DNA from 3 places in the Bacillus sp. KNSH39 genome. Region 3 is predicted to be linked to each of the others. Evidence: a T-box and tRNA genes for the amino acid it is inferred to sense, from the RefSeq annotation. Region 3 holds a T-box; the other regions hold tRNA genes.

Region 1 (10,216 bases), 580 kb from region 3:
CCATTTCTAAGCCTTTCATTGAGATGATACATGGGTTAGCCCCGCGTGCTACTACTTCTTTCACGTTACCACGAATTCCAAGGTTTACGTGCTCTTGTGTAGCAAGTGCGATAACTGGTGTACCATTTTCGATTAAAGCGATTGTACCGTGTTTTAACTCTCCTCCAGCGAATCCTTCTGCTTGGATGTAAGAGATTTCTTTTAGTTTTAACGCACCTTCTAATCCTACGTAGAAGTCTACGCTACGTCCGATGAAGAAACAGTTACGCGTTGTCGCTAAAAATTGTTTTGCTAATGCGTCCATTTCTTCTTTTTGATCACAAAGTTCTATCATTGCATTTGCTACAAGTCCTAGTTCGTGTGTTAAATCGAAATCAAGAACTTCACCTTTTGCTTTAGCAATATCAGCCGCTAAAATTGAAAGTACTGCAAGCTGTGCTGTGTAAGCTTTCGTTGATGCAACTGCAATTTCTGGTCCAGCGTATAACGGAAGTGTATAATCAGCTTCACGAGAAAGCGTAGAACCAGGCACGTTTGTAATTGTTAATGCTTTATGGCCCATTTCATTTGTTTGCACAAGTACTGCACGGCTATCAGCTGTTTCACCACTTTGTGAAATGTAAATGAAGAATGGTCTTTCTGTTAATAATGGCATGTTGTAAGAGAATTCACTTGCCACGTGTACTTCAACTGGCATTTTTGCAAACTTCTCGATAAATTGTTTTCCAACAAGACCTGCATGATAACTCGTTCCACATGCAATGATGTAAATACGATCGCTATCTAAGATCGCATTGCGGATGTCTTGATTTAATTCAATTTCGCCATTTTCATCTTGATACTTTTGAATTATATTACGGATTACAAGTGGTTGCTCATCGATTTCTTTAAGCATGAAATGAGGATATGTTCCCTTTTCAATATCACTTGCGTCTAATTCCGCTGTAAACGGTGCACGTTCAATCGTTTCACCTTGTAAGTTTTTAATTGTAATACTTTCTTTCGTTACGATTACGATTTCTTTATCCATTAACTCAATAAATTGATCTGTAACTTGTAACATCGCCATAGCGTCGCTTGCCACAACATTAAAGTTGTCACCAACACCTACTAATAGCGGGCTTTTGTTTTTAGCAACATAAATCATGTTTGGATTTTCAGCATCAAGTAATCCGATTGCATAAGAGCCATGTAAAAGAGATAGCGTATTACGGAACGCTTCTTCTACACTTAATCCTGTGCTCACTTGTTGTTCCATAAGCTGTACGATAACCTCTGTATCTGTTTCACTTACGAACGTTACATCTTGTAAATATTCCTTTTTCACTAATTCATAGTTTTCAATTACACCGTTATGAACTAATGTAAAGCGTTTTGATGTACTTTGATGCGGATGCGCGTTTACTTTACTTGGAACACCGTGTGTAGCCCAGCGTGTGTGTCCGATACCCACGCTTGCTGCTACGTTCTCATCTACGATTTCACGAAGTTTTGCGATACGGCCTTTTTCTTTGTATACAACAACACCGTTCTCTGCTTGTACTGCAATACCTGCTGAATCATATCCACGATATTCTAACTTTTCTAAACCTTTTAATAAAATTTCCTTTGCATCTTGCTCTCCAATAAATCCTACGATTCCACACATGTTTAGTCGCCGTTACAAATGCTTACACTGCTCTGCGAACATGTAACGACATAGTCCGATACCATTTTTATTTATACTAAAAAACGGATTACATATTGCTAGCCCTGTAAGCTTGTAACGGCTTTCACCTTCCTCTCGATTGGGTTTAAGTCCGTATATACTTATACAGCTAGTTTTCATCCGTTCCTCTTCTCTCATCACACTTTCACCTTTGTCCACTAAGTCACCTTAATGATTTAAGTAAAAGCTTGCGGTTGTGATGAACAACCGGGAGTCATCCGCCGAAATCTCGATAAACCCCACCTCGTCAACTACACTATTTGTAGTTCTGGCGCTTTTATAATTTACAATATTTCCTTTGAGAAAAAGAACAAGACCATCTTATAACAAACATGGATAAACCGTCAATGAAATTTTTTTCATCGTCTATAAAACATATGAAAAAGGAGCACTTTTTGTGCTCCTTTTTCATATAAATTCAGCTAATTATTCAGCGCCAACTTCAGCTTTCACAACTTCTACAATGCGATGTACATATGCATCACAAACTTCTTGTGTTGGTGCTTCTGCCATTACACGAATAAGTGGCTCTGTTCCAGATGGACGAACAAGAATACGGCCATCACCGTTCATTTCTTCCTCTACAACACGAATAATTTCTTTAATTTTTTCATTTTCTAATGCTAATTTTTTATCTGTTACACGAACGTTTACTAACAATTGTGGGAATTTCGTCATTTCTCCTGCAAGCTCAGATAATGGCTTTTTCGTCATTTTCATGATGTTTACAAGTTGAAGTGCACTTAACATTCCATCACCAGTTGTAATGTAATCAAGTAAGATAATATGGCCTGATTGTTCTCCACCTAGGTTGTAACCTCCACGCTTCATTTCTTCCATTACGTAGCGGTCACCAACTGCTGTTTTATCACTTGTAATATTATTTGCTTCAAGTGCCTTGTAGAAACCTAAGTTACTCATAACAGTTGAAACAACTGTATTATGTTTTAATTGACCAGTTTCTTTCATATATTTCGCACAAATGAACATAATTTGATCACCGTCAACGATGTTTCCTTTTTCGTCTACAGCAATTAAACGGTCGCCATCGCCATCAAAAGCAAGTCCGATGTCCGCACCTTTTTCTTTTACCAATTCAGCTAAGCCTTCTGGATGTGTAGATCCTACACCCTCATTAATATTCATACCGTTTGGAGAAGTTCCCATTGTTGAAATATCAGCTTCTAGGTCTGCAAATAAGTATGGAGCTAGAGAAGAAGTTGCACCATGTGCACAATCTAAAGCGATATGTAGGCCAGAGAAATCTTCTTCAACAGTTTGTTTAATGTACTGTAAATATTTTTGTCCACCTTCAAAGTAATCGCTCACTTGTCCAAGATTAGTACCTGTCGGACGTGGTAGTTCATCAACTTCTTTGTCTAATAAAGCTTCAATCTCAGCTTCTTGCTCATCTGTTAATTTAAAGCCGTCTGAACCAAAGAATTTAATACCGTTATCTTGTACTGGATTATGAGATGCAGAAATCATAACACCCGCTTGTGCATCTAGTGCTTTTGTTAAATAAGCAACGCCCGGTGTAGAAATAACGCCAAGGCGCATTACTTCTGCTCCAGTTGATAATAGACCTGCTACTAAAGCTCCTTCTAACATATGACCAGATACACGTGTATCACGACCGATAATTACTTTTGGACGATCTGTATCTTTTGTTAATACATAACCACCAAAACGTCCAATTTTGAAAGCTAATTCAGGTGTTAACTCCTTATTTGCAACTCCGCGTACTCCATCTGTACCAAAATATTTACCCATTATGATTCGCTCCTTTTTCTTGCTCTTTTTGATTATCTACTGTTGGTTCTTGACTCGTTTCTTTATCTTTATCTTGATTTTGATTTTGGTTTTGATTCTTTTCCTGTTCTTTTTCTGAATCAGGTTCAGGATTTTTTGGTTTCTCATTTTGATTTTCTTGATCCGTATTTGAATCCGGTTGTTGACCGTTACCCTGTACTTCTTTATCTGGTTTTTCTTTCTTCACAATAGTAACTTTAGCACTTTTTTGTTTTGGCTCTATTGAAATATTACCAGGACCGCTCACTTGAATGGAAATATCTTTCGTCCCTGAGGATACATTTTGCAGATTAATTACCGCTGTTATTTGAGCAGCTGTTATTTTATCTACTATACTTGCTTCTCCTGAAATATCAACACTTATCTTTCCATCTTGCGGCGAAAGTAGCTGAGCAGTAACATCTTTAGACAGTCCATTTTTCTGGATTGGGATACCATCAATCGTTTTTGTTTTCGTTTGTTTTGTTTTTTGCACTCCCACCGAAACCTTCACTTGATTCGGTTTTGCACTTGTTACACCCTTGGGTAATAAAACAGAGGCATCGAATGTTGTAGACTCTGTCAATTGACTAAGATCTACTTCGACCCCCTCTAGCGATTGTATATTATCCAAAATATCTTTTGGACCAGCTATCGTTACTTCTCTCGGTTCAACACTGATATTTGTAACCGCCAATCCTTCTGCTAAACTCCCCTTCTTCGTATACGTTACAGGAACAGTTTTTTCAGTATTATTGGCTGTAGTTTGCGTTGCCACATTCAACGTTACACTAATCTTAGATGGACTTGTTCTTACATTTAAACGTTTTCCTTCTTTATTGTATAATGTAACTTCGGGCGTTTTTGTAACAGTTTTATTAACACCTTTTAAATCAACATACGCTTTGGCAGAGGAAATGCTTTCAATTTCTTCTTTCGTCCCAACTACCTCAACAGTATCCGGTTTAAGGCTTGATTTTTCTAGAGTAGCCCCCGCTGGCATCTGATCCTCATTTGATAATTTCAGATCTACATGAACATATTTTCTCGCCTTTTCATGAAGAGTAACTTTAATTGTTGATGGCTGAACTGTTCCTTTCACATCATCTGGAAGCCCGTTCGTTTTTAAAGAAATCTCATAAGTTCCTTTTGGACTATCTCGCAAATCAACCGGTATGTCAAATTGTTTTTTTGCTTTTGCTGTAGCAACTGATGCTTTTGGGCCTTCTAATTTTACTTTAACGCCCTCTGCCGGAATACCACTTACAATATATTTCTCCTCATCATACTTAAGATTAATAGCATAATTAGTTAATGTTTCTTTCGTATCATTTGCAAAAGGTAATATACCTGATGTCGTATTTTTTTCAGTTAACGTCGCTGACATAAAAAGCATACACGCCAATAGTAATGAGATCCCTTTTAAAAACCAATGATTCTCCATTAACTTATCCATGACGCTTTCTCCTCCAATTCCATAAAGACGAAGAAGTCGTTTTTTCGTTTCCACTAAATTCAGCTAATAACATATCTTTCAGCTGTTCTGTCTTCAAATCACGATGCAACTTACCATTTTTCGTTAAAGAAATTTGACCAGTTTCTTCAGACACAACTACTGTAATACTATCAGTAACTTCACTAACTCCCATTGCAGCACGATGTCTAGTTCCTAATTCTTTAGAAATAAACGGACTTTCTGATAATGGAAGATAGCATGCTGCTGCTTTAATTGTACTTCCTTGCATAATTACCGCTCCGTCATGAAGAGGTGTATTTGGAATAAAAATATTAATAAGTAATTCCGATGATACGTTTGCATTAAGCGGAATACCCGTTTCCACATAATCACCCATACCGGTCTCTTTTGACAAAGTAATTAATGCACCAATTCTACGTTTCCCCATATATTCGGTTGCTTTTGCTATCGCTGTTGCAACCATTTCAGGTTCATCATCCTCATGCGTTCCAACACGCGAAAATAAACTCCCGCGCCCTAGCTGCTCAAGTGCTCTTCGCAATTCTGGCTGAAAGATAATAATAACGGCTAAAAATCCCCACGTTAATACTTGTTCAGTTAGCCAAGATAGCGTACGCAATTCAAGGAAAATACTGATCATCTTAACGACGATAATAACTGTAATCCCTTTTAAAAGTTGAACAGCCTTCGTCCCTCGGATTATAAGAATTAGCTTATATATAATAAACCATACAATGGCAATATCTAATGCCGTACTAAGATATTTCAAAATGGTCGTATCTTCAAAAGGCATGCTATCCCTTCCTCCTACTTACGAGCAATTCTATCCATATATTGAAATATTGTTTTATGCTCTATCTGTATGTATTTCCAACAACTAGTTAATTATACCATACATGAAACAAACGACAATTACAAACAACCCCCTTTAGCTCAAATTGGTAAGATGTCAAACATTTTTATTGTACAGTATAATATAAATCATTATTATACGCTTATTTTCAAATAAAAAAAGCAACTTCTCAGTTGCTTTTCTTACATTTATTTTAGTTTTTCACCGAATAAAGAACCCATTAAAGCAACTGCTGTTGTTGCCGTTCTATTTCTCTCATCTAAAATCGTATTTACCTCAACAAATTCAGCAGATGTGATAATATCAGCTTCTGCTAACATTTCCATCGCCAAATGACTTTCACGATAAGATAGACCGCCAATTACAGGCGTTCCAACACCTGGTGCATCATGAGGATCAAGACCATCTAAATCTAATGATAAGTGTACACCATCGGTATGAGATAAATATGCGATTGTTTCTTCCATCACAGCCGTCATCCCCATACGATCAATTTCATGCATTGAGAACACTTTAATACCTTCATTGCGAATGAAATCTTTTTCTCCTTCATCCAATGCACGCGCACCGATAATTACGACATTCTCTTTTTTCACCTTTGGATATGCTCCGTATAAATCTACAAGTGAAGAATGTCCATAACCTAAACTTGCTGCAAGTGACATACCATGAATATTTCCAGATGGTGAAGTTTCCTCTGTATTTAAATCACCGTGTGCATCATACCAAATAACGCCTAAGTTTTTATAATGTTTTGCTACACCAGCTAATGTACCGATAGCAATACTATGGTCACCACCTAATACAAGTGGAAAACGACCTTCTTCTATAATATGATCCACCTTACTTGCTAATTCATTACATACAGTTGCAACTTGTGTAAGGTTTCTTAATTTTGTATTTTCATCTATCTCTTTTTCTCTCTCTATACATATATCTCCCATATCTTTAACGTCATATCCAATTTCTTCAATTCTTTCAATTACCCCTGCATAACGGATCGCGCTCGGTCCCATATCAACTCCACGACGCATCTGTCCTAAATCCATTGGAACTCCAATAACTGAGATTTCTTTTTTCATAGATAGTATCCCCCTTTTATGCCTTCACTAAATATTTTAAATCTTTTATATAGTCTGACTCAACTCGACATTTTTCTGTATGGATATACAATTTATTCACTTATATTCACGTTGAAAACCAAATTTTAAGACTATTCTATGTATAAAGTTAACTTAATGAAACAATCGCAATCACTATTATTAAATAATAATAATAAAACACTCCTATATTTAGAAGTGTTTTTCTGATGCTATTTTCCATACTGTTGCAATATTCTTCGTTGTCATTTCAATATTTTCTTCTGCTACTTTATATGCTTCTTCTAGTGTCATCGGTCTCGTTGTGATACTAAATACCGCATCTATTCCTTTCTCGTACACAGCTGAATAATCAGATGATACAGACCCTCCAATAGCAATTACAGGCACAGAAAAACGTTTTGCACGCCCCGCAACACCCACAGGAGCCTTTCCATATGCAGTTTGTTTATCTATTCTACCTTCACCAGTTATAATAAGATGTGCATCTTCTATATGTTTATCGAAATTTGTATAATCTAATACAATTTCAATGCCCCTACGCAAGTCTCCCTTTAACACTGAAATAACAGCCGCTCCCATTCCTCCCGCTGCCCCTGCACCAGGTATTTCAGATACATCAAAAGATACATATCGTTTAAGCATATTCGCATAATGTTGTAAATTCTCATCTAGCTCTTTCATCATCTCGATATTTGCACCCTTTTGTCTCCCAAATACGAAAGATGCTCCCTGCATTCCGACTAATGGATTATCCACATCACATGCCGCTTCTATCTTTACCCCCTTTAAGCGTGGGTCCATTCGTGAAAAATCAATAGTAACAATCGAGTGTAATGTGCCTCCAGATGGATCTATTACTTCACCCTTACCATTTATAAACCTTACTCCTAAAGCCTCTAACATACCTGCCCCGCCATCATTTGTAGCACTTCCTCCAAGTCCTAAAATTATGTACTCCACTCCTTGATCTAGCGCATGTAATATAAGTTCTCCTGTTCCTTTTGTCGTTGTAATAAGTGGGTTGCGCTTTTCAACTGGAACGTGCTGTAATCCTGATGCTGCTGCCATTTCAATAAACGCTGTCTTTTTATCTTTAGAAATGCCATAAAAAGCTTGTATACCTTCTCTAAGCGGTCCTGTCACACTAATTGATATAATTCTCCCCCCTGTAGCATCAACAAGTGATTCAACCGTCCCTTCTCCTCCATCTCCAATTGGTATTTTCACATACTCTGCATTAGGAAAAATTGCTCTAAAACCTCTTTCAATAGCTCCACATACTTCTATAGCTTTTAGGCTTTCTTTATATGAATCAGATGCAATAACAACTTTCACAATTATCTCCCCATCCCTTATTTTTACGTTTTCTTCATTTTAAACGACAAGTATAAAAGTTGTCTTTTTAAACACAAAAAAAGCTTACATCGTATGATGTAAGCTTTTTTATTTAGATGGAGCCTAGCGGGATCGAACCGCTGACCTCCTGCGTGCAAGGCAGGCGCTCTCCCAGCTGAGCTAAGGCCCCTTATTAATTAAGCGGAAGACGGGATTCGAACCCGCGACCCCAACCTTGGCAAGGTTGTATTCTACCACTGAACTACTTCCGCAAAAATGATGAGCCATGAAGGACTCGAACCTTCGACCCTCTGATTAAAAGTCAGATGCTCTACCAACTGAGCTAATGGCTCGTAAATGGCTGGGCTAGCTGGATTCGAACCAGCGCATGACGGAGTCAAAGTCCGTTGCCTTACCGCTTGGCTATAGCCCATTAATATTTACTAGTATGGTTATCTTTTCAAAAAAATAAACCCTCTCAGGTTATTTTAAAGAAAATGGTGGAGGGGGGCAGATTCGAACTGCCGAACCCGAAGGAGCGGATTTACAGTCCGCCGCGTTTAGCCACTTCGCTACCCCTCCGACATTTTAAATATATATGGTGGAGGATGACGGGATCGAACCGCCGACCCCCTGCTTGTAAGGCAGGTGCTCTCCCAGCTGAGCTAATCCTCCAAAAGTGGTGACCCGTACGGGATTCGAACCCGTGTTACCGCCGTGAAAGGGCGGTGTCTTAACCACTTGACCAACGGGCCAAAAAAGTTTTAAACCTATTCCCAAGCTTCCAACCGGGCTTGAACCGGTGACCTCTTCCTTACCATGGAAGTGCTCTACCAGCTGAGCTATGGAAGCATAATGGCTCCGCAGGTAGGACTCGAACCTACGACCGATCGGTTAACAGCCGATAGCTCTACCACTGAGCTACTGCGGAATAATATTAGCCTGGCAACGTCCTACTCTCACAGGGACAAGGTCCCAACTACCATCGGCGCTAGAGAGCTTAACTTCCGTGTTCGGTATGGGAACGGGTGTGACCTCTCTGCCATCATTACCAGACTTTTACCATTATAAACATTTCTTTCGAAATGTCAAGAAGAAATTTTAATATATATTCCTTCAAAACTAGATAACATTTGCTACATATTATATGGTTAAGTCCTCGATCTATTAGTATTCGTCAGCTCCACATGTCACCATGCTTCCACCTCGAACCTATCAACCTGATCATCTTTCAGGGATCTTACTAGCTTACGCTATGGGAAATCTCATCTTGAGGGGGGCTTCATGCTTAGATGCTTTCAGCACTTATCCCTTCCGCACATAGCTACCCAGCTATGCCCTTGGCAGAACAACTGGTACACCAGCGGTGCGTCCATCCCGGTCCTCTCGTACTAAGGACAGCTCCTCTCAAATTTCCTACGCCCACGACGGATAGGGACCGAACTGTCTCACGACGTTCTGAACCCAGCTCGCGTACCGCTTTAATGGGCGAACAGCCCAACCCTTGGGACCGACTACAGCCCCAGGATGCGATGAGCCGACATCGAGGTGCCAAACCTCCCCGTCGATGTGGACTCTTGGGGGAGATAAGCCTGTTATCCCCGGGGTAGCTTTTATCCGTTGAGCGATGGCCCTTCCATGCGGAACCACCGGATCACTAAGCCCGACTTTCGTCCCTGCTCGACTTGTAGGTCTCGCAGTCAAGCTCCCTTATGCCTTTGCACTCTACGAATGATTTCCAACCATTCTGAGGGAACCTTTGGGCGCCTCCGTTACACTTTAGGAGGCGACCGCCCCAGTCAAACTGCCCACCTGACACTGTCTCCCGGGTCGATAAGACCCGTAGGTTAGAATTTCAATACAGTCAGGGCGGTATCCCACCAGCGCCTCCACCGAAGCTAGCGCTCCGGTTTCAATGGCTCCCGCCTATCCTGTACAAACTGTACCAA
Region 2 (10,216 bases), 960 kb from region 3:
CGAGCTGGGTTCAGAACGTCGTGAGACAGTTCGGTCCCTATCCGTCGTGGGCGTAGGAAATTTGAGAGGAGCTGTCCTTAGTACGAGAGGACCGGGATGGACGCACCGCTGGTGTACCAGTTGTTCTGCCAAGGGCATAGCTGGGTAGCTATGTGCGGAAGGGATAAGTGCTGAAAGCATCTAAGCATGAAGCCCCCCTCAAGATGAGATTTCCCATAGCGTAAGCTAGTAAGATCCCTGAAAGATGATCAGGTTGATAGGTTCGAGGTGGAAGCATGGTGACATGTGGAGCTGACGAATACTAATAGATCGAGGACTTAACCATATAATATGTAGCAATGTTATCTAGTTTTGAGAGAACATAAAAAACTTGTTGACTTTTAAAGTAAATAAGTTATAATAATGATTGTCTCAAAAGAATAATGTCTGGTAATGATGGCAGAGAGGTCACACCCGTTCCCATACCGAACACGGAAGTTAAGCTCTCTAGCGCCGATGGTAGTTGGGACCTTGTCCCTGTGAGAGTAGGACGTTGCCAGGCAATATTATTCCGCAGTAGCTCAGCGGTAGAGCTATCGGCTGTTAACCGATCGGTCGTAGGTTCGATTCCTACCTGCGGAGCCATTGGAGAGCTGTCCGAGTTGGCCGAAGGAGCACGATTGGAAATCGTGTATACGTCACAAGCGTATCAAGGGTTCGAATCCCTTGCTCTCCGCCATAGGATTTATAATATTTGGCCCGTTGGTCAAGTGGTTAAGACACCGCCCTTTCACGGCGGTAACACGGGTTCGAATCCCGTACGGGTCACCACTTTGGAGGATTAGCTCAGCTGGGAGAGCACCTGCCTTACAAGCAGGGGGTCGGCGGTTCGATCCCGTCATCCTCCACCATATAAATTTTATATGAATAGTATTATCGCGGGGTGGAGCAGCACGGTAGCTCGTCGGGCTCATAACCCGAAGGTCGCAGGTTCAAATCCTGTCCCCGCAACCAAATGGTCCCGTGGTGTAGTGGTTAACATGCCTGCCTGTCACGCAGGAGATCGCCGGTTCGACCCCGGTCGGGACCGCCATTTTAATAAGGCTCGGTAGCTCAGTCGGTAGAGCAGAGGACTGAAAATCCTCGTGTCGGCGGTTCGATTCCGTCCCGAGCCACCATTTATTTTAATAAAATACGCCGGCTTAGCTCAATTGGTAGAGCAACTGACTTGTAATCAGTAGGTTGGGGGTTCAAGTCCTCTAGCCGGCACCATGTAAGTTTCGGAGGGGTAGCGAAGTGGCTAAACGCGGCGGACTGTAAATCCGCTCCTTCGGGTTCGGCAGTTCGAATCTGCCCCCCTCCACCATTTACATAGGGGCATAGTTTAAAGGTAGAACTGAGGTCTCCAAAACCTCCAGTGTGGGTTCGATTCCTACTGCCCCTGCCAAATATATTTACACAACATGGCGGTTGTGGCGAAGTGGTTAACGCACCGGATTGTGGCTCCGGCATTCGTGGGTTCGATTCCCATCAGTCGCCCCATTTTTATTTTAAAAATTACAAATAATCTAATGGATACTTACATATAATTAAGTAAGAATTCGATGGGCTATAGCCAAGCGGTAAGGCAACGGACTTTGACTCCGTCATGCGCTGGTTCGAATCCAGCTAGCCCAGCCATTTTTGCGGAAGTAGTTCAGTGGTAGAATACAACCTTGCCAAGGTTGGGGTCGCGGGTTCGAATCCCGTCTTCCGCTCCAATAAAATTTAATATGGCGGCATAGCCAAGTGGTAAGGCAGAGGTCTGCAAAACCTTTATCACCGGTTCAAATCCGGTTGCCGCCTTTTCTTTTGTGCCGATGTGGCGGAATTGGCAGACGCGCACGACTCAAAATCGTGTTCCTTCGGGAGTGTCGGTTCGACCCCGACCATCGGTATCATGAACGGCGTAATAAAAGACTCTACACCAAATGTGTAGAGTCTTTTTATGTTTTCATCATACTATAAAATAAGCAAAAATGGTGTGTTGGTGAAATGGTTATAAATGATTAAGGTAAACTTATTCATTTAGTACATGCGATACAGTTGGGGAAAGCTACAAAACAATAAAGGGATAAATTTTTATCCCTTTATATAATTTCATTATTTTATAGAGAATTTCTCCAACCTGGTGACATGAAGTTAAATCCGACGCCACCAGTAGATATTAGTACATGATCAGCTGTTAATTTCGTAATTTCTAAGAACTTCTTTTCAAACTCTTCTCTGTTGTATTTGTACATAGTTGAGTGGCATGACCACATGTGCGTTGAAGTACTCAACCAGTCTCCTAATTCCTTTAATTCAGGAAACGACTCAAATCGAATTGGTTCATCTAATTTCATGAATCTCACTTGATAGATAGTTGGGTTTAACTTCTCTCCTATTCCTTTAAAAGCATGTGATTTTTTGTCTTTGGAATGTGTCATAATTCACCCTCCATCTTTTCTTCAAATTTTTTCCTATTTTTATTGTACAACAATAGAAAACAATTATGGGAATAATATGGAAATGTTTATTGGCAATATAAAAAGACTGTAACAGAAATGTTAGAGTCTTTTTGTTAAATTATACTATGTGCTTCTAAAATTCGTAATAAACGTAGGAATTCATGTATAATATAACTTGTCGAAAGAACAAAATGATAGTGATTTATATTATGTCTGTAATATGAATCAAAAATGAACTTTTTATATTTCTTTTAAAAATGTGTTGAACACACATTATATTTCATATTAATATTTTTATGTAGATTTAAAACGGGAAAGAGAGTGGAAAGTATGGGCCGTAAATGGAACAATATTAAAGACAAAAAAGCATCAAAAGATGCAAATACAAGCCGTATATACGCGAAATTTGGGCGTGAAATTTATGTGGCAGCAAAACAAGGCGAGCCAGATCCAGAATCAAACCAAGCACTAAGAGTTGTATTAGAGCGTGCGAAAACATACAATGTTCCAAGAACAATTATTGATCGTGCAGTTGAAAAAGCAAAAGGCGGTTCAGAAGAAAATTATGACGAGCTTCGTTATGAAGGATTCGGACCAAATGGAGCTATGGTTATTGTAGATACACTTACAAATAACGTAAACCGTACTGCAGCAGATGTACGAGCTGCATTTAGCAAAAATAGTGGTAATATGGGTGTGAACGGTTCTGTAGCTTACATGTTTGATGCGACAGCTGTTATCGGCCTTGAAGGTAAAACATCAGATGAAGTTCTTGAAATTTTAATGGAAGCAGATGTAGATGCACGTGACATTCTAGAAGAAGAAGATTCTGTTATCGTGTATGCTGAACCAGATCAATTTCATGCAGTACAATCTGCACTTAAAGGTGCTGGCGTTGAGGAGTTTACAGTTGCAGAATTAACAATGCTTGCACAAAGTGATGTAACACTTCCTGAAGATGCTCAAGCACAATTTGAGAAAATGGTTGATGCATTAGAAGATTTAGAAGATGTTCAACAAGTTTATCACAACGTAGACTTAGGAGAGTAATACGATAGATGACCCTTTTCGCTTAGCGGATAGGGTCTTTTTTATGAAGTTAATTAAGGTGATGAAGTATTAAAGGTATTTTGTTGTAGGTAGGGAATATAATTATAGGGATATATAAAATATTCATTATCTCTAGGAGGCTTAATATGGAACATAAGACACCAAAGCATATCGTTGCTGTAGCCGGTTATTTAACAAATGGAAAAAATGAAGTGTTATTAACAAAAGTGCACTGGCGAGCTGATACGTGGGAGTTGCCAGGAGGACAGGTAGAAGAAGGCGAAGCGCTCGATCAAGCTGTCTGTAGGGAAATAAAAGAGGAAACAGGGTTAACGGTGAAGCCTATCGGAATTACAGGCGTTTATTATAATACTTCTATGCATATTCTAGCTGTTGTTTTTAAAGTAGCATATATAAGTGGTGAAATAAAAATTCAACCTGAAGAAATACAAGAGGCTAAATTTGTTGATTTAAATGAAGAGAACATAGATGAGTATATAACGCGTCCTCATATGAAATCCAGAACGCTTGATGCAATGAGAGCAACACATTTTATTCCGTATGAAACGTGGGAAGTACAGCCGTATAATTTAATAGGAAGATTGTAAAGAAAAGAGTAGCCGATTTGAGATACATTCGAATCACTACTCTTTTTTTGTATACTGTTTAAGAAAAAGGTCAAAATAATAGTAGCACTAGTATTGATTTTAAGAACGTTTGTTCTGTATAATAAATCTATATGTTATATACATTTAGATTACTAGATAGTCAAAAGTATATATATTTGTAGATGATATAATTAAAGTGTAAAGTGAAAATATAATAGTCTTAAGGGTTTCTCTTTTATTGGTTATTCGTACTTTAACATAACCTATATTCAATATTTCAGATGAATAGTAGATAAAAAAAGACTGTGATACAATACTTTTTTATCCCACTATTTGCTAGGCAGTAAGCTTGATTAATGAGGACCGATTAAAGTTTCACTTTATACCTTACAATGATGTAAGGTACGTGTAAGAGAAATCGATGGGATATTTTTTTACAACAATGTATTCTTAAAGTAAGAGTTATATGCTGTGTGGAAAAGAGGTGTTCAAGATGAAAGAACGAGTATTATCTAGGGTGAACTATCATCAAAAAGTTGCATTAAATCCAATGACTAAACTTTTTTATAAAGCCATTATATTATTATTATTGTTAAGTTGTACGTTATTATTCATTGGAAATGTAATGATTGAGAAAAGTGATATTAGTAAATTACATGTACCGGCTAAGTTAGAGGTGCCAGAATCATTAACACATGCATTTATTGCGACAGAAGATAAAAGATTTTATCATCATAACGGTTTAGATTATATAGCAATTATTAGGGCCTCTGTTGAGAATATAAAGGCTGGTGGTGTCGTGCAAGGAGGAAGCACAATTACACAGCAGCTATCTAAAAATGCCTTTTTAACGAATGAACGTACATTTTCTCGGAAGTGGAAAGAGATTTTTTATACGAAAAAAATTGAACGCACATTTACGAAGGATGAAATATTAAAATTATATGTAAGTAATATTTATTATGGAGAAGGAGCATGGGGAATTGAAAAAGCAGCAAACCTTTACTTCGGTAAAAAGGTGAACCAATTAACGTTGGCTGAAAGTGCAATGATGGCTGCTGTAGTAAAAGCACCTGCTTATTACTCACCTGCCCAAAATTATGATAAAGCAGTAGAGAGACGTAATGTCGTTTTGAGACTAATGGAGAAAGAAGGCTATATAAGCCATGATGAGTATGTTCAAGCAGTTAGTGAGAAATTGGTAATTCGTCATGATATAAAAATAGAGCAGTCGATGTTAAATAGCGCGCGTAAAAAAGCAGTAAGTTAAGAGAAGTTCCTACAGAGGAGCTTCTTTTTTTGAATAAATTGTGACAAATTGTGACACAATATCGTCACAATTATTGTGTTTTTGTAATTTATGTGAGCGTGTTCATTGCGTGACGTATATAAGTGTTGATATTATGTGTATTGTGTACAATGCTGTATACAGAATATGAATTTAAAGAGGAATGTATATGAAATCAAATAAACTCATGGCTCTTGGTATAGTTTTTTCTATCGCAGTATTGATTGTAATTGGAACAATTGCGTATAGCATCATAAATGACAAAAAAGATAAAGGGAATGAGATGTTTGCTTATTCTACGCAACAATCTTTAGGGAAAGATGATGCTCCAGTTAAGGTAGTTGAATTTGGAGACTTTAAATGTCCTGCTTGTCGTACTTGGGATGTAACAGTATTACCTCGATTAAAAGAAGAGTATATTGATAAAGGCAAAGTGCAGTTATATTTTATTAACTTCCCATTTATCGGAAAAGACTCAGATTTAGGTGCAGCAGCTGGTGAAGCAATTTATAAACAAGATAAAGATTCATTCTGGATTTTCTATGATGAGATTTATCAAAATCAAAAGAAAGATACGGAAGAATGGATTACAGAAGATTTGCTTCTTAGCATTGTGAAAGAGAAACTTCCAAAAGTTGATGTAGAGCAATTTAAGAAAGATTTACACAGTAAAGACATTAAAGAAAAAGTAAGTAAAGATTCAGATCGTGCTCAAAAATTAAAAGTTCAAGGTGCTCCTTCTGTATATGTAAACGGAAATCTTGCAAATCCTGATTTTGATAGTATGAAGAAGGCAATTGATAAAGAATTGAAAAAGTGATGAGGTCTCTCATCACTTTTTCGACTTTTTTCGATAAAATTCTTGCCTCTACTTTTTTTACATGCTATACTATTTTACATAAGTTATTCTAATATCTTATATGTAATTCATATTTGCGGGTGTAGTTTAGTGGTAAAACAAGAGCCTTCCAAGCTCTGGTCGAGAGTTCGATTCTCTTCACCCGCTCCAAATTTTATTAAAAGTTTTTCTATAAATTGTGATCAACGCAGTGTTTCGTTTCCGAGATAAACGAGGCATTGCGTTTTTTAATGTTTGAAAAATATAATTACATGCGAAAATAGAAGTAAATGATAGTATTCCAAACGTGAATTACTAACCAATAGAGTGGTTACATAAGGGGTGGATTCATCTGAGGAGGCGATTAAGAGTGGATTTTGAACAATTAAAGCAAGATGTAATTGCGTATAGTAAAACAATTGGCATAGATAAAATAGGCTTTGCGAGCGCTTCTCCTTTTGAGGAATTAAAGCAGCGCTTAATCCAGCAACAACAATTAAATTATCAATCTGGATTTGAAGAGCCTGATATAGAGAAGAGAACGAATCCGCAACTGTTATTACCGGGTGCTAAATCAATTATTGCGATTGCTTTAGCATATCCTTCAAAATTAAAAAATGCACCATTAAGTAAGCGTGGAGAACGCCGTGGGATTTTTTGTCGTGCTTCTTGGGGACAAGATTATCATCTTGTTTTACGAGATCGTTTGCAAAAATTAGAGGCATATTTAATTGAAAAACTTCCCGATATAGAAGTGAAGTCCATGGTTGATACAGGTGAATTAAGTGATCGAGCTGTATCAGAGCGTGCTGGTATTGGATGGAGCGGTAAAAACTGCTCTATTATTACACCTGAATTTGGTTCGTACGTATACTTAGGGGAAATGATTACAAATGTTCCATTCCCGCCAGATAAGCCGATAGAAGATCAATGCGGAGGCTGTACGAAATGTATCGATATTTGCCCTACCGGTGCTTTAATACAGGGGGGACAGTTAGATTCGAAGAAGTGCATTGCGTTTTTAACACAAACGAAAGGATTCCTACCTGAAGAATATCGCGATAAAATAGGAAATCGCATATATGGATGTGATACGTGTCAGACTGTTTGTCCGAAAAACAAAGGAATGGATTTTCATAATCATCCTGAGATGGAGCCGGATCCTGAGCTAGTTAAACCATTATTAACGCCACTTTTAACAATTAGTAATCGTGATTTTAAAGAGAAATATGGGATTATGTCAGGGTCATGGAGAGGGAAAAAACCACTGCAAAGAAATGCGATTTTAGCATTAGCACATTTTAAAGAAGCATCGGCAATTCCAGATTTAATTGGTGTTATGAAAGATGACCCAAGACCGGTACTACGCGGAACGGCAGCATGGGCACTTGGGAAAATTGGCGGAGATGGAGTAGGCGAAGCGATTGAGAAAGCGATGGAACGTGAGAAAGATGAAGAAGTGCTTCATGAAATGAATCGCGGGCTTGAATTGTTAGCACAGAAAAAAGAGTAGATAATATTTCCCTTTTTCATATTGTAATATGGGAGGGAGACAGAATGGTTGTAAAAACGAAGATTGAAAACCAAGTACAACAATTTTTAGCATATATAACGGAGAAAAGAACGAATGTGGATGGTATTGCTGAGGATTTACTACAAATGGCACTGAGAAAGAAACAATTGTTTCAAAGGCGTAGTGCACATATAGTGAAAGCAACTGCGGATGTTTCTTTCATTAGACAATTAAATAGTAATGACCATCAAGAAATTGATTATCAAATACATTTTAAATATTTAATTAAGCATAAAGAATTATTTTATATTGAAGAGGAACAATTAAAACGAAGAGTTTGTTTAAATAATAGTCGAATTATAGGCGATTCTGCTATTGAAGTGTCAGAAGAAATTAGAATGGGTGAGACATTAGAAAGGGATATTACGAAAGAGAAGTACGGTTCTTATCAGTATAATCGTTTAGAGGCAGTGAAATATGCAGAGCGTTGGTGGGATGACCGGAATCCTATGTATCGTAATTTCCCTGATAATTGTACGAATTTCATTTCTCAATGTCTTCATACTGGAGAAGTACCTATGAACGGGTATCCTAATATTCGTAAAGGATGGTGGCAAAGGGAGAATCAGTGGAGTTGGAGCTGGGCTGTTGCACATTCTTTTTATTGGTATTTGTCAGGTGCTACAACAGGACTTCGAGCAGAGGCGGTAGAGAGGCCAGAAGAACTTATTCTTGGAGATGTCATTGCTTATGATTTCGAGGATGACGGAAGATGGAATCATACGACGATTGTAGTAGCAAAAGATGCAGATGGTATGCCGCTTGTAAATGCACATTCAGCGAATAGCCGTCGACGTTATTGGAACTATGAAGACTCTAGTAAATATACACCACAAATGAAATATAAATTCTTTCATATTATTAATGGGTAGAGATTTTTCGCTCAAGTGGTATAATACGTAGTAGACAAAAAACAGAGGTGAATATCGCGTGGGAGTACATGTTGTTTTATATCAGCCAGAAATTCCAGCAAATACAGGGAATATTGCTCGTACTTGTGCAGCAACTGGAACAGAATTACATTTGATTAGACCGCTTGGATTTTCAACGGATGATAAAATGTTAAAGCGTGCAGGATTAGATTATTGGCAGCACGTAAAAATTACGTATTATGATTCAATTGAAGAATTTTATGAAAAAAATAAAGACGGTGAATTCTTCTATTTAACAAAGTATGGCGAGAAAGCTCATACAGCGTTTGACTATAGCAAGCGTGAGAAGGATTACTATTTTGTATTTGGAAGAGAAACAAACGGCTTACCAGCTAATGTAATCGAAGAAAACTTTGATCATTGTTTACGTATTCCAATGACAGATAAAGTACGTTCATTAAATTTATCTAATACAGCAGCAATTTTAATTTATGAAGCGTTCCGTCAACAAAATTACCCTGGATTAGATTTAGAAATCGTTTATTAAAAGTCGCCATATGGCGACTTTTTTTTATAAAATAAAAATAATATATAATCATACATTTAAAAGAGAGGACATAATCATATAGAATGGGATATATGATTAAAAATAGATAAGACGGGTTGAGATAAATATGAAGGAAGAATATAGTAATCAAAATACCTTTTTAAGTATGATAGATATGGATTTAATTAGACAAGGATTATTACATGCTATTCAAGATTTAGTATTCATATTGAAAGTTATTGATAATGAAACGTTTCAATATATGTATGTGAATAAAATAGGAATGGATTATGCTAGGTTAAGCGAAGAGTGCTATGGAAAAACTTTTGCAGAAGTATTACCAAAAGATATAGCGGGGATATTGCAAAGGCAATATGCAAAAGTAGTGAGAGAAGCGAAAGCACACACCTTTTGTGATGTAGTCAATTTACCAAAAGGTGAGATACATTATGAATCTTCACTTAATCCTGTCTGCGACGAAGAAGGAATATGTCAATTTGTTATTTGTATTACAAGAGATATTACAGCTCAAATTGAGGAGAAGACAAAGATAGAGGAAAAACAAATGTTATTTAAGTCGTTACTGGAATATAATAATGACTCAATTATATCTATAGATTCTATAGGGAGAGTTACATATGCAAATCCGGCAACGTATGAAATATTTGGATACCGGTATGAGGAATTAAATAATAAATTTATTTTTGAATTCATTAATAAAGAATATGAAAAAGATTTTCAAATTATATTTAAGGGATCGATGCAAGGAAAAGCAAAACAAATTGTTTCAAAGAAATATGTTCATAAAGAAGGGTACGAGCTATATATTTCTTTGAGAACTATCCCGATTATTGTGAACGGTGAAATTGTTGGGATTTATATTGTTACGAGAGATGTTACAAGGCAAGTATTAAACGAAATGCGAACAGAATATTTAGCTTACTATGACCAGTTAACGGGATTAATGAATAG
Region 3 (10,216 bases):
TCAAGTAATACTACTGCATTTTGAATAGTCGGTGTACCTTTATGCGCAATCCCTTGTAATTTCGTTAAATTTCCTGATACTTTAAAGCTAAATCCACCAGCTGGTGTTTGTTTCGGAATTAAAATGCGGAACTTTTCTCCTACATTAAATTCTGTTTTTGTTTCGCCTTTTTCATTTGCAAATTTCACGCCCGCTGGTGCACCTGTTGCTTGCACTTTATACGTTCCGCTTTTTGCATTTGTTTCTACTGTATATAAGCCTGTTTCAAAGAAATCATTTTTTAAGACTGCTTCTTGTTCTTCTGTAGGAGTTACACTCATCGTAATTTCTTGTAGCTCTTCGCTAGCGTTTGCTTTTGCAACGATATCTTTTGTTACTTTCTCTACATTTTTATTTCGGAAATCTAAATCATTAACATCAATTTGTTTTAACGCATTCCATACTGCAAGCTGCGTTGCGTAATGCGCCTCTCTCCAATCAGATACCCCTAATTCTTGTGGACTCTTTTGTGGATATCCATTCAATAGTACACGGTACACATTAATATCCACTTTCCCCATTTCCGGTAAATCTTGACCGCTTGGAGATTTCAAATCTACATTTAAGCAAAAAGCAATTTTGCCATCTGCCGTTTTAATAAGCTCTGTTCGAATTGGCTTCTTCTTGGACTTACTATAACTCCAATTCATTTCATACTTTGTATGGTCCATCACTTCTGCGAATGCTTTTTGAAGTGGGAATAACACAAATAAAACACTTAAAAACATAGCTAAAAGTTTGAACGATTGCTTTATATTCATGTTTACAGCCCCTTAATAACAAACTTAATACTAAGTAGTATTTATTTAGAAACTATTTTTATGCACAAAAAAAGAGTGCTTTTAAGCACTCTTTTTTCTTACCTTAATCTTAGAAATCGAAGTTATCAGGATCTGGACCAACGCGATGATTTTGATTTAACGCATCGATTTTTTCCATATCTTCTTTCGTTAATTCAAAGTTAAATACATCAGCGTTTGCAATAATACGGTGTTCTTTCGTTGATTTTGGAATTGTGATTACTCCATTTTGAAGATCCCAACGTAAAATAACTTGAGCTGTTGTTTTACCGTGTTTCTCAGCAATCTCTTGTAATGTTTCGTTATCTAATAATTGACCTTGCATTAGTGGTGACCATGCTTCCATTTGAATACCTTGTTCTTTACAGAAAGCTTGTAGTTCTTTTTGTGTTAAACGAGGGTGGTATTCTACTTGGTTAATCATTGGTTTAATTTCTGCATCTTTCATTACATCTTGTAAGTGATGGATTTGGAAGTTACTTACACCAATTGCACGTACGCGCTTTTCTTTATAAAGTGTTTCTAGCGCTCTCCATGTATCTTTATATTTTCCTTCTGAAGGCCAGTGAACAAGATATAAATCTAAATAATCTAGTCCTAATTTTTTTAGACTCTCTTCGTATGCAGCGATTGTTGTTTCATACCCTTGATCTGCGTTCCATACTTTTGAAGTAATAAATAATTCTTCTCTTGCAATACCAGTCGCTTCAATACCTGCACGAATTCCTTCACCTACAGCTTTTTCATTTCCGTAAATTGCAGCTGTATCGATGCTGCGGTATCCTGCTTTAATTGCTGATTTTACAGCTTCTACAAGTTCTGGTCCTTCTTCTACTTTAAATACACCTAAACCGAACCAAGGCATTTCTACACCGTTATTTAATACTGCTTTACTTTGTAAGTTTTTCATTTTATTTTCTCTCCTTTTATTTTACTTGATCTCTTTTTTCTAATGTCATGCTCCACGCTGTTAAAATAACAGCGGCTACTACCATAAGGCCACCTACCCAAGCAGTATGGATTAATCCTAATGAATTCGTTACAAGGCCACCTATATAAGAACCTAAAGCGATCCCTCCGTTAAATGCGGCAATATTAATTGCTGAAGCAACATCAACCGCACTCGGAACAAAGCGCTCTGCCAATATAACTACATATACTTGTAGCCCCGGAACATTCATAAATGCGAATAGTCCCATGAAAATAATTGTGATTAATCCAGCTACTTTAAATGGCGCTGTAAATGTTAAAACAAATAATATAATCGCTTGAATCAAGAACATGTAAAATAGCGCTCGAATCGGATTATGATTCGATAATTTTCCGCCGACCATATTCCCTATCGCAATTGCGATTCCATACACTAATAAAATGATAGTAACAGTACTTGCTTCAAATCCTGTTACTTCTTGTAATAACGGAGATAAATACGTAAATGTTACGAATGTACCGCCGTATCCAAGTGCAGTAATAATGAAAACAAGTAATAGTCTTCCATTTTTAATTAATTTAAATTGATCACGAAACGATACAGGTACACCATTTTTTAAATTAGATGGGACGAGTATACTGTTTGCGATGAAAGCAATAATTCCAATTACAACAATCGCCATAAATGACGCTCTCCAGCCAAATTGTTGACCGATAAATGTTCCAATTGGCACACCAGTAATAGTCGCAACTGTTAATCCAGTAAACATAATCGCAATTGCGCTAGCACGTTTATTCTCTGGTACGATTGCAGCTGCAATTGTAGATCCAATTGACATAAACACACCATGTGCAAACGCAGATACAATTCTTGCAATAATTAATACAGTGAAGCTTGTTGCTACCGCCGCAATGCCATTACCAATAATGAAAATAACCATAATCCACATTAATAATGTCTTTCGCGACATACTAGCCGTTAACGCTGTTAAAACAGGAGCTCCTACCGCTGCTCCTAACGCATATAAGGAAACCGTTAAACCGGCTGTTGTAACCGAAACATTTAAATCTTTTGAAATAGATGGTAGTAAACCGACACTAATAAACTCGGTCGTACCAATCCCAAACGCACTAATTGCTAGCGCTAATAAAGCAAACATACTTCTTCGGCTCGTCTGAGCTTCCGAAGATGGTACTGTATATGAACTCAATTGAATTCCTCCTTATTACAAGAAATCCAATCATAATAGTATGATAAAAAGGCCCTTTTATCTTCTAAAAAATATATTTCATACTTACAAATGCTATTATGAATGGTTTCATTCCTTTTTTGAAGAACGCACTTTAAAGTACGATAGGCACTAAAAAGTAACATAGTCACTTTTTGGTACCGTACTACTCATTTGCCTCTTACATGTGCTATTATGAAACATATTTAACATAATAAAAAGTACGTACTTTAAAGTGCTATAGGTACTAAAAAGTAACATTTGTATGATTTAACTTATTTTACTTACAAAGGGAGGATTTCATATGAAGAAATACAATATTCCTGTAGAGGCGACTTTAGAAGTTATCGGCGGAAAATGGAAGGTTGTTATCCTTTGTCACTTAACGAAAGGTACAAAGAGAACGAGTGAACTAAAACGTTCCATGCCTGGTATTACACAAAAAATGTTAACACAGCAATTACGTGAATTAGAAGACGACGGGGTCATTCAAAGAAAAGTATACAACCAAGTCCCACCGAAAGTAGAATATTCTCTTACCGACTACGGTTGGTCTTTAGAATCCATTCTTGATTCTCTTTGTTCTTGGGGCGAATGCCATCTTGAAAAAGAAGGTAACACATCGATGCTAATTGCAGAAGGTGAATAATAGGAAAAAGGAAAAAACGAACATGAATTTGTTCATTTTTTCCTTTTTTTCTTTATATATATGTACATTTCTAACTGGAACAAAATATTTTATACGCTTTCATACCTTGTCAGCACTACGTTATACACTCAATATCAAATAATTAGGAATCATTTTTATGTTAACATAGGTGTATATAGTATATAATATAGGATATATATTATATACACTTTCCGGTAACGGAGCTTTTCCATTATGCGGACAAGCCATGTATCGGACAGTTCATAAATAATAAGTAAGACGTTATGGTTTTAGATTTATGTCAGCTTACTTGCTGTCATAAATTTAAAGGCATTTTATTGTGTTTTGTGAAACTTTGTATAAAGTTTCGTAACCGTTTACTATCTTACTTATAAAAAATAAGAGTATTGCTATCGTAAAGGAGAATTGGAGATGCCAGAAACTATGACTCAAACAAAGCCAGAACAAGAAACTGTACAAATTTCTGCTAGCCAAGGACAACTTGATGTACTTGATCAGTTGTTAAAACCTGAGGTACAAGAATCATTAACAACACTAGTAGAACAGCTTCCAAAATTAACTGAGCTTGTTAACATTTTAACTAAGTCTTATGACTTCGCTCAAACTGTTGCTACTGATGAAGTATTAAAAAGCGACACTGTTGGTGCAATCACAGAGCTTGTAGAACCTGTAAAAGATACAGTGAAAAGCATGGCTGCTACTGCAATCGAAGCGAAAGATCGTGCTGACGAAAGCAACGAAGTTATCGGCCTGTTCGGTCTATTAAAATTATTAAAAGATCCACAAGCACAAAAAATGTTCCGCTTTGTGAACGCATATCTTCAAATTAGTGCAGAACGTAACAATAAATAAGTTAACTTATAACAACAATTAGTAAAGACGGGGGATATCATACTATGTCAAAACAAATTGTCATCTTAGGCGCTGGTTATGGCGGTCTTCTTGCCGCTTTAAACGTACGTAAATATTACAGTAAATCAGAAGCACAAGTTACAGTGATTAACCAATACCCAACGCACCAAATCATCACTGAACTACACCGCCTTGCAGCTGGTAACGTGTCTGAGCAAGCAGTTGCAATGCCACTTACAAAGCTTTTCAAAGGTAAAGATATCGATCTTAAAATCGCAACAGTTGAGTCATTCTCAGTTGATAGCAAAGAAATCAAACTAGCTGGCGGCACTACTTTATCTTACGATGCACTTGTAGTTGCTTTAGGAAGTAAAACTGCTTACTTCGGTATTCCAGGACTAGAAGAAAACAGCATGGTATTAAAATCTGCTGCTGATGCAAACAAAATCTACAAACACGTTGAAGACCGTATTCGTGAATACGCGAAAACGAAAAACGAAGCTGATGCTACAATCGTAATCGGTGGTGGCGGATTAACTGGCGTTGAGCTAGTTGGTGAGCTTGCTGACATTATGCCTAAACTTGCAAAAAGCCACGGCGTAAATCCAAAAGAAGTGAAACTTCTTCTTGTTGAAGCAGGTCCAAAAATCCTTCCAGTATTACCAGACCACTTAATCGAACGTGCAACTACTAGCCTAGAAGCGCGCGGCGTTACATTCTTAACTGGTCTTCCTGTAACAAACGTTGCTGGCAACGAAATCGACTTAAAAGACGGTCAAAAACTTGTTGCTAACACATTCGTTTGGACGGGCGGCGTACAAGGTAACCCATTAATCGGTGAATCAGGTCTTGAAGTTAACCGTGGACGTGCAACAGTTGATGCATACCTACAATCTACTTCTCACAAAGACGTATTCGTTGCTGGAGACAGCGCTGTTGTCTTCGCTCCAGACGGACGTCCATACCCACCAACTGCACAAATCGCTTGGCAAATGGGTGAGTTAATTGGATACAACTTATACGCAGCACTAGAAGGCAAAGCATTCGAAGAGTTCGCACCTGTAAACTCTGGAACACTTGCTAGTCTAGGACGTAAAGATGCGGTTGCTACAATTGGAGCAAGCAATACTCCACTTAAAGGCTTACCAGCATCATTAATGAAAGAAGCAAGTAACGTTCGTTACTTATCACACATTAAAGGTCTATTCAGCTTAGCTTACTAATCTGAATATAAGCCCGAATCATGCCCTGCATGGTTCGGGCTATTTTTATCCCGCATTAACGGGCAGTAAAACCTCCACCTTAAAATACAGTGAATGCAGGGATGAAGTTGGAAGATTAACTGCCCGTAAAAGCCCGATTGGTTCAACTAATAATCAGTGGGGAGGAACACCCCCCACTGATTAAAGTTTCACTTTATCCGTAATTTTCTCTAACTTATTTATTCGGCAGAAGAATCGTATAACCCTTTTAATTATCTAAATTTACTGATTATTTTATGTCCAAATTGTGTATACGAAAAGATGGAAGTATTCTTCCTACTCCCATCCTTTCACACAAACTATTCGCCTAACTTCACAAGGCTGTAATTCTTCTTCCCTTTACGGATAATAATAAATCGTCCATCAAATGAATTTTCTACAGTAACATCCGTACCCACATCTGTTACTTTCTCACCATTCATAGAAATCGCGCCATTATTAATATCCTCACGTGCTTGTCGTCTAGATGGTTCAATTCCTAAATCAACTAGCCACTCTACGATGTTTTTCGTCTCTTTTGAAGACTGGAATGTTGGCATCTCTTTAAAACCTTGTTCAATTTCATCAGCTGTTAACGATTTAATATCTCCGCTAAATAACGCTGCTGTAATTTTCACAGCTTGCAGGAATGCTTCTTCTCCATGAACGAATTTCGTCATTTCTTCTGCTAGTACTTTTTGTGCTTCACGTTTATGAGGCTCTGTTTCCACCTTAACCGCTAATTCATCAATACGCTCTTTCGTTAAGAACGTAAAGTATTTCAAGTATTTAACGATGTCACGGTCATCTGTATTTACCCAGAACTGGTAAAATTCAAACGGTGTCGTTTTTTCAGGATCAAGCCAAACCGCACCACCCGCTGATTTACCAAACTTCGTACCGTCCGATTTTAATAATAACGGAATCGTTAATCCGAATACTTTCGCCTCATGACCCTCTAACTTACGAATTAAATCTAAACCACTCGTAATATTTCCCCATTGGTCACTACCACCAATTTGCAGTTGAACATCCTCTTTCGTGTATAAATGATGGAAGTCCATCGCTTGCAAAATTTGGTACGTGAATTCCGTGAAAGAAATACCTGTATCCAAACGGCTTGCTACAATATCCTTCGCTAACATGCTATTGATGCTAAAGTTTTTCCCGTAATCACGTAAAAACTCAATAATATTTATTTCATGTGTCCAATCATAGTTATTTACCATCTTCACTTCGCTATTTCCACCAAAATCAAATAGCTTTTTCATTTGTGCTGTTAACGCATCTACATTATGCTGAACCACTTCTAACGTTTGAAGTTGACGCTCTGATTGACGTCCACTCGGATCACCAATTGTTCCTGTTGCCCCGCCAATTAAAATAACAGGATGATGACCAGCTAATTGGAATCTCTTCATCATCATAAACGGAATCAAATGTCCGATATGCATACTATCACCAGTCGGATCAACTCCGCAGTATAGTGAAATCTTTTTCTCTTCTACTAACTTACGTAAGCCTTCTTCGTCAGTCTGTTGATTAACGGCGCCGCGCCATTCTAACTCATCAATGATATTCATCTTTTGTCATCCCCTTTATTTTTTTAAAACAAAAAATCCCTATGTCTATGACATAGGGACGATTATTCACCGTGTTACCACCCAGTTTGTATAAATAGCATAGCTACTCATACCACTCTTAGCAATAATATCGATTGCCAGTCCGCTTAGCATTACCTAAGATACTCCAGAGTGTAATTCACAAGTTTGTTTGTGCTAGGTTCCAGCAACCCCTAGCTCTCTCGTTAACAGTGACAAACTGCTACTGGGCTCTTTCAACGTATGTTATTTGTTAAATTATTAGCCATTATATTGAATTGAAAACAAATTGTCAACAATACCCAAATATTATTTTAAAATAATTCATATCTTCATACGTATTTCTTTATTCCTTATCTTCTCCAATAATCCTTACTTCTCGCTCCAACTTCACGCCAAATTTCTCTTCAACTGTCTTTTGTACGAAGTGAATTAAATCGATGTAATCTTGTGCTGTTCCGTTATCAACATTCACCATAAACCCAGCGTGTTTTAAAGAAACTTCTACTCCACCAATTCGCTTACCTTGTAGTCCTGAGTCTTGAATTAACTTACCAGCAAAGTTATTTGGTGGGCGCTTAAATACGCTACCACATGAAGGATATTCTAGAGGCTGTTTTGACTCACGTTTAAACGTTAAATCATCCATTTTTGCTTTAATTTCTTCATGTACACCTTCTTCAAGTTCAAATCTCGCTTCAAGAATAATGTAATGGTTGTTCGCAAATACACTCTTACGATATCCAAATTCAAATGCTTCTTTCGTCAAAGTACGTAGCTCTCCATCACCTGTCATTACGACAGCTTCTGTTAATACAAACGAAATTTCACCGCCGTATGCACCAGCATTCATATATAATGCTCCGCCAACTGAACCTGGAATACCACAAGCAAACTCAAGACCCGTTAAGTTATGGTCTAAGGCAATACGTGATACGTCAATAATTGCTGCACCACACTGTGCTACAATCGTCGTTCCTGTTACAGTAACACCTGTAATATGAATTAAACTTACTGTAATCCCGCGAATTCCACCATCTTTAATAATGACATTCGATCCATTTCCTAAAAACGTAACTGGAATATTATATTCGTTCGCATATTTGATAACTTCTTGAATTTCATCATAATTTGTAGGCGCAACAAAAACATCTGCTTTTCCGCCAACTTTAATATGCGTATGATTCTTTAACATTTCATCTTGTTTAACATGTCCTTCAGGCAATACCGTACTTAAATATTTATAAACCTCTTGCATATTCATTTTACGATTCCTCTATTTCTATATTCATTTTATCCCGTTATACGGGCCCATAATATCCCCACGTACATGAAAGAACCTAAAGTGGTGGATACAGTGTACCCAAAATCAATTCGAGACACCTATAAACCTCTTAATTTATAAGAGGTGCCACTCATATTAAAATATATATTGCATAATAAAGCAACCCAAATGGACTACTAAACTTGACATGTCATCAGAAAGACAACAATTTGTAAAATATGTGACTTTTTCAAAACACTATCCCTCAGTATCTTACTATACCACACAAAAAGAAAGTGGTATTTTTTTGTACTTTTTACTTTATTTACATCAATAAAAAAAGAGCACATCCGACAGAATGTGCTCTTTCTATACTCTTTATATTACTTTTCGTTCTCTTCTTTTTCTTTATCAAACCATAACAGCTCATCGTTATCAACTTCACCATTATAATTGATTAAAATTTCTTCTCCTGCTTTTATATCCTTATAAGCATAGAAGTTAAACGTATGGTTCTCGAAGACAATATCATACGTTGCATTCGGTGTATATGAATGATTAAATAACATACCGTATCCTAAAAGGATTGCCGTATGATTGATTCCATACTCAAATGCGTAGTCAGCAAGTAATGTTTTCTCAATATGTTCATGCTGTTCATTCGGATAAGAGATAACTGGTGCTGCGTGTATCAACTCACCTTTTTTAATATCACGAGTTGCAAATACACCTCTATTAAATTCTCCATCACTAAGTTCAGAAGTCTTAACTTCGATCATATGCGTCACCTATTTAATTCTTTCTTTGAAGTATTTTAATTCCGCTATTAGCTGAATTTTATCTCCTTAAGCTTGGCAGAAAACGCGCAGAAAAGCAATTAAATTCCTATCAAGTATTCGTTTCAATGAAAAAAGAGCACATCATTCGTGCTCTTTCCAAGCAATATTACTTTTCTAAAATATCTTCTAACAACTTCACTTGCTCGCTAACAGTTTGTAACGTCTTCACTGACGTATCATTTCGATATTTTTCTTCTTCCACACTCGCTAGCACTTCTTCTGTAGCTGTAGAAGTTTGCTGAATTACGTTAGAAGCATGCGTAACATCCTTTACGATATTCGTCGTTTTAACTTGGAAACTTTCTTGATGAACAACAACCTCTCGCATTACTTCATTAATCGCATCAATAAACTTCCCTAAATCAGTTACATTTGTTAAAACGCTTGCTAACATCTCGTTACATTCTTCTTGTACTCTTTCTGACTTTTCTACTTGCACTTCTACCTTACTTGCTTGATTACTAAACTCCTTCAAAATCCCTTGAATTCTTCCCGCAGAACGATTTGATTCTTCAGCAAGCTTTAACACTTCACTCGCTACAATAGCAAAACCTTTTCCATGCTCGCCTGCCCTCGCAGCTTCAATATTTGCATTTAAAGCTAGCAAACTCGTCTGACTTGAAATATTCGTTATTACATCTACAATTTCATTAATTTGTTTCGATTGCATCATTAAATCTCTAAATATAATTCCAGACTGTGAAACAACATCATTTAAACTTCTCATGTTAGTTTCAAAATTTCTTAGAGT

The links. The T-box of region 3 lies ahead of tyrS (tyrosine--tRNA ligase). A T-box ahead of a tRNA ligase gene usually reads a tRNA of that ligase, here a tRNA-Tyr.
Region 1: it has a tRNA-Tyr gene. The T-box ahead of tyrS (tyrosine--tRNA ligase) is inferred to sense a tRNA for this amino acid. The anticodon was not compared.
Region 2: it has a tRNA-Tyr gene. The T-box ahead of tyrS (tyrosine--tRNA ligase) is inferred to sense a tRNA for this amino acid. The anticodon was not compared.

Annotation. Positions count from the first base shown of each region.
Region 1 is NZ_JBQXYO010000001.1:4,013,463-4,023,678, reverse strand. It holds gene glmS (glutamine--fructose-6-phosphate transaminase (isomerizing)) at 1-1,648, opposite strand, end outside; gene ACUL40_RS20640 (hypothetical protein) at 1,661-1,846, opposite strand; gene glmM (phosphoglucosamine mutase) at 2,135-3,481, opposite strand; gene ACUL40_RS20630 (CdaR family protein) at 3,474-4,955, opposite strand; gene cdaA (diadenylate cyclase CdaA) at 4,948-5,769, opposite strand; gene rocF (arginase) at 6,018-6,911, opposite strand; gene ACUL40_RS20615 (glycerate kinase) at 7,122-8,267, opposite strand; tRNA gene ACUL40_RS20610 (tRNA-Ala) at 8,385-8,457, opposite strand; tRNA gene ACUL40_RS20605 (tRNA-Gly) at 8,468-8,539, opposite strand; tRNA gene ACUL40_RS20600 (tRNA-Lys) at 8,548-8,620, opposite strand; tRNA gene ACUL40_RS20595 (tRNA-Gln) at 8,626-8,700, opposite strand; tRNA gene ACUL40_RS20590 (tRNA-Tyr) at 8,766-8,849, opposite strand; tRNA gene ACUL40_RS20585 (tRNA-Val) at 8,867-8,942, opposite strand; tRNA gene ACUL40_RS20580 (tRNA-Glu) at 8,948-9,022, opposite strand; tRNA gene ACUL40_RS20575 (tRNA-Thr) at 9,047-9,119, opposite strand; tRNA gene ACUL40_RS20570 (tRNA-Asn) at 9,124-9,198, opposite strand; rRNA gene rrf (5S ribosomal RNA) at 9,208-9,323, opposite strand; rRNA gene ACUL40_RS20560 (23S ribosomal RNA) at 9,415-10,216, opposite strand, start outside.
Region 2 is NZ_JBQXYO010000001.1:4,392,542-4,402,757, forward strand. It holds rRNA gene ACUL40_RS22425 (23S ribosomal RNA) at 1-325, shown strand, start outside; rRNA gene rrf (5S ribosomal RNA) at 426-541, shown strand; tRNA gene ACUL40_RS22435 (tRNA-Asn) at 550-624, shown strand; tRNA gene ACUL40_RS22440 (tRNA-Ser) at 627-718, shown strand; tRNA gene ACUL40_RS22445 (tRNA-Glu) at 736-810, shown strand; tRNA gene ACUL40_RS22450 (tRNA-Val) at 815-890, shown strand; tRNA gene ACUL40_RS22455 (tRNA-Met) at 917-993, shown strand; tRNA gene ACUL40_RS22460 (tRNA-Asp) at 997-1,072, shown strand; tRNA gene ACUL40_RS22465 (tRNA-Phe) at 1,082-1,157, shown strand; tRNA gene ACUL40_RS22470 (tRNA-Thr) at 1,176-1,251, shown strand; tRNA gene ACUL40_RS22475 (tRNA-Tyr) at 1,262-1,345, shown strand; tRNA gene ACUL40_RS22480 (tRNA-Trp) at 1,353-1,426, shown strand; tRNA gene ACUL40_RS22485 (tRNA-His) at 1,446-1,521, shown strand; tRNA gene ACUL40_RS22490 (tRNA-Gln) at 1,585-1,659, shown strand; tRNA gene ACUL40_RS22495 (tRNA-Gly) at 1,665-1,739, shown strand; tRNA gene ACUL40_RS22500 (tRNA-Cys) at 1,754-1,824, shown strand; tRNA gene ACUL40_RS22505 (tRNA-Leu) at 1,835-1,916, shown strand; gene ACUL40_RS22510 (DUF3884 family protein) at 2,127-2,447, opposite strand; gene ACUL40_RS22515 (YebC/PmpR family DNA-binding transcriptional regulator) at 2,799-3,518, shown strand; gene ACUL40_RS22520 (NUDIX hydrolase) at 3,665-4,126, shown strand; gene ACUL40_RS22525 (transglycosylase domain-containing protein) at 4,620-5,396, shown strand; gene ACUL40_RS22530 (DsbA family protein) at 5,584-6,234, shown strand; tRNA gene ACUL40_RS22535 (tRNA-Gly) at 6,350-6,423, shown strand; gene queG (tRNA epoxyqueuosine(34) reductase QueG) at 6,623-7,765, shown strand; gene ACUL40_RS22545 (amidase domain-containing protein) at 7,810-8,697, shown strand; gene trmL (tRNA (uridine(34)/cytosine(34)/5-carboxymethylaminomethyluridine(34)-2'-O)-methyltransferase TrmL) at 8,756-9,244, shown strand; partial or broken gene ACUL40_RS22555 (sensor domain-containing protein) at 9,372-10,216, shown strand, end outside.
Region 3 is NZ_JBQXYO010000001.1:3,430,869-3,441,084, forward strand. It holds gene ACUL40_RS17635 (thioester domain-containing protein) at 1-800, opposite strand, end outside; gene ACUL40_RS17640 (aldo/keto reductase) at 910-1,749, opposite strand; gene ACUL40_RS17645 (MFS transporter) at 1,766-2,929, opposite strand; gene ACUL40_RS17650 (winged helix-turn-helix transcriptional regulator) at 3,303-3,647, shown strand; gene ACUL40_RS17655 (DUF1641 domain-containing protein) at 4,080-4,520, shown strand; gene ACUL40_RS17660 (NAD(P)/FAD-dependent oxidoreductase) at 4,565-5,743, shown strand; gene tyrS (tyrosine--tRNA ligase) at 6,082-7,344, opposite strand; T-box leader at 7,396-7,611, opposite strand; gene murB (UDP-N-acetylmuramate dehydrogenase) at 7,709-8,626, opposite strand; gene ACUL40_RS17675 (SET domain-containing protein) at 9,010-9,405, opposite strand; gene ACUL40_RS17680 (DUF4077 domain-containing protein) at 9,572-10,216, opposite strand, start outside.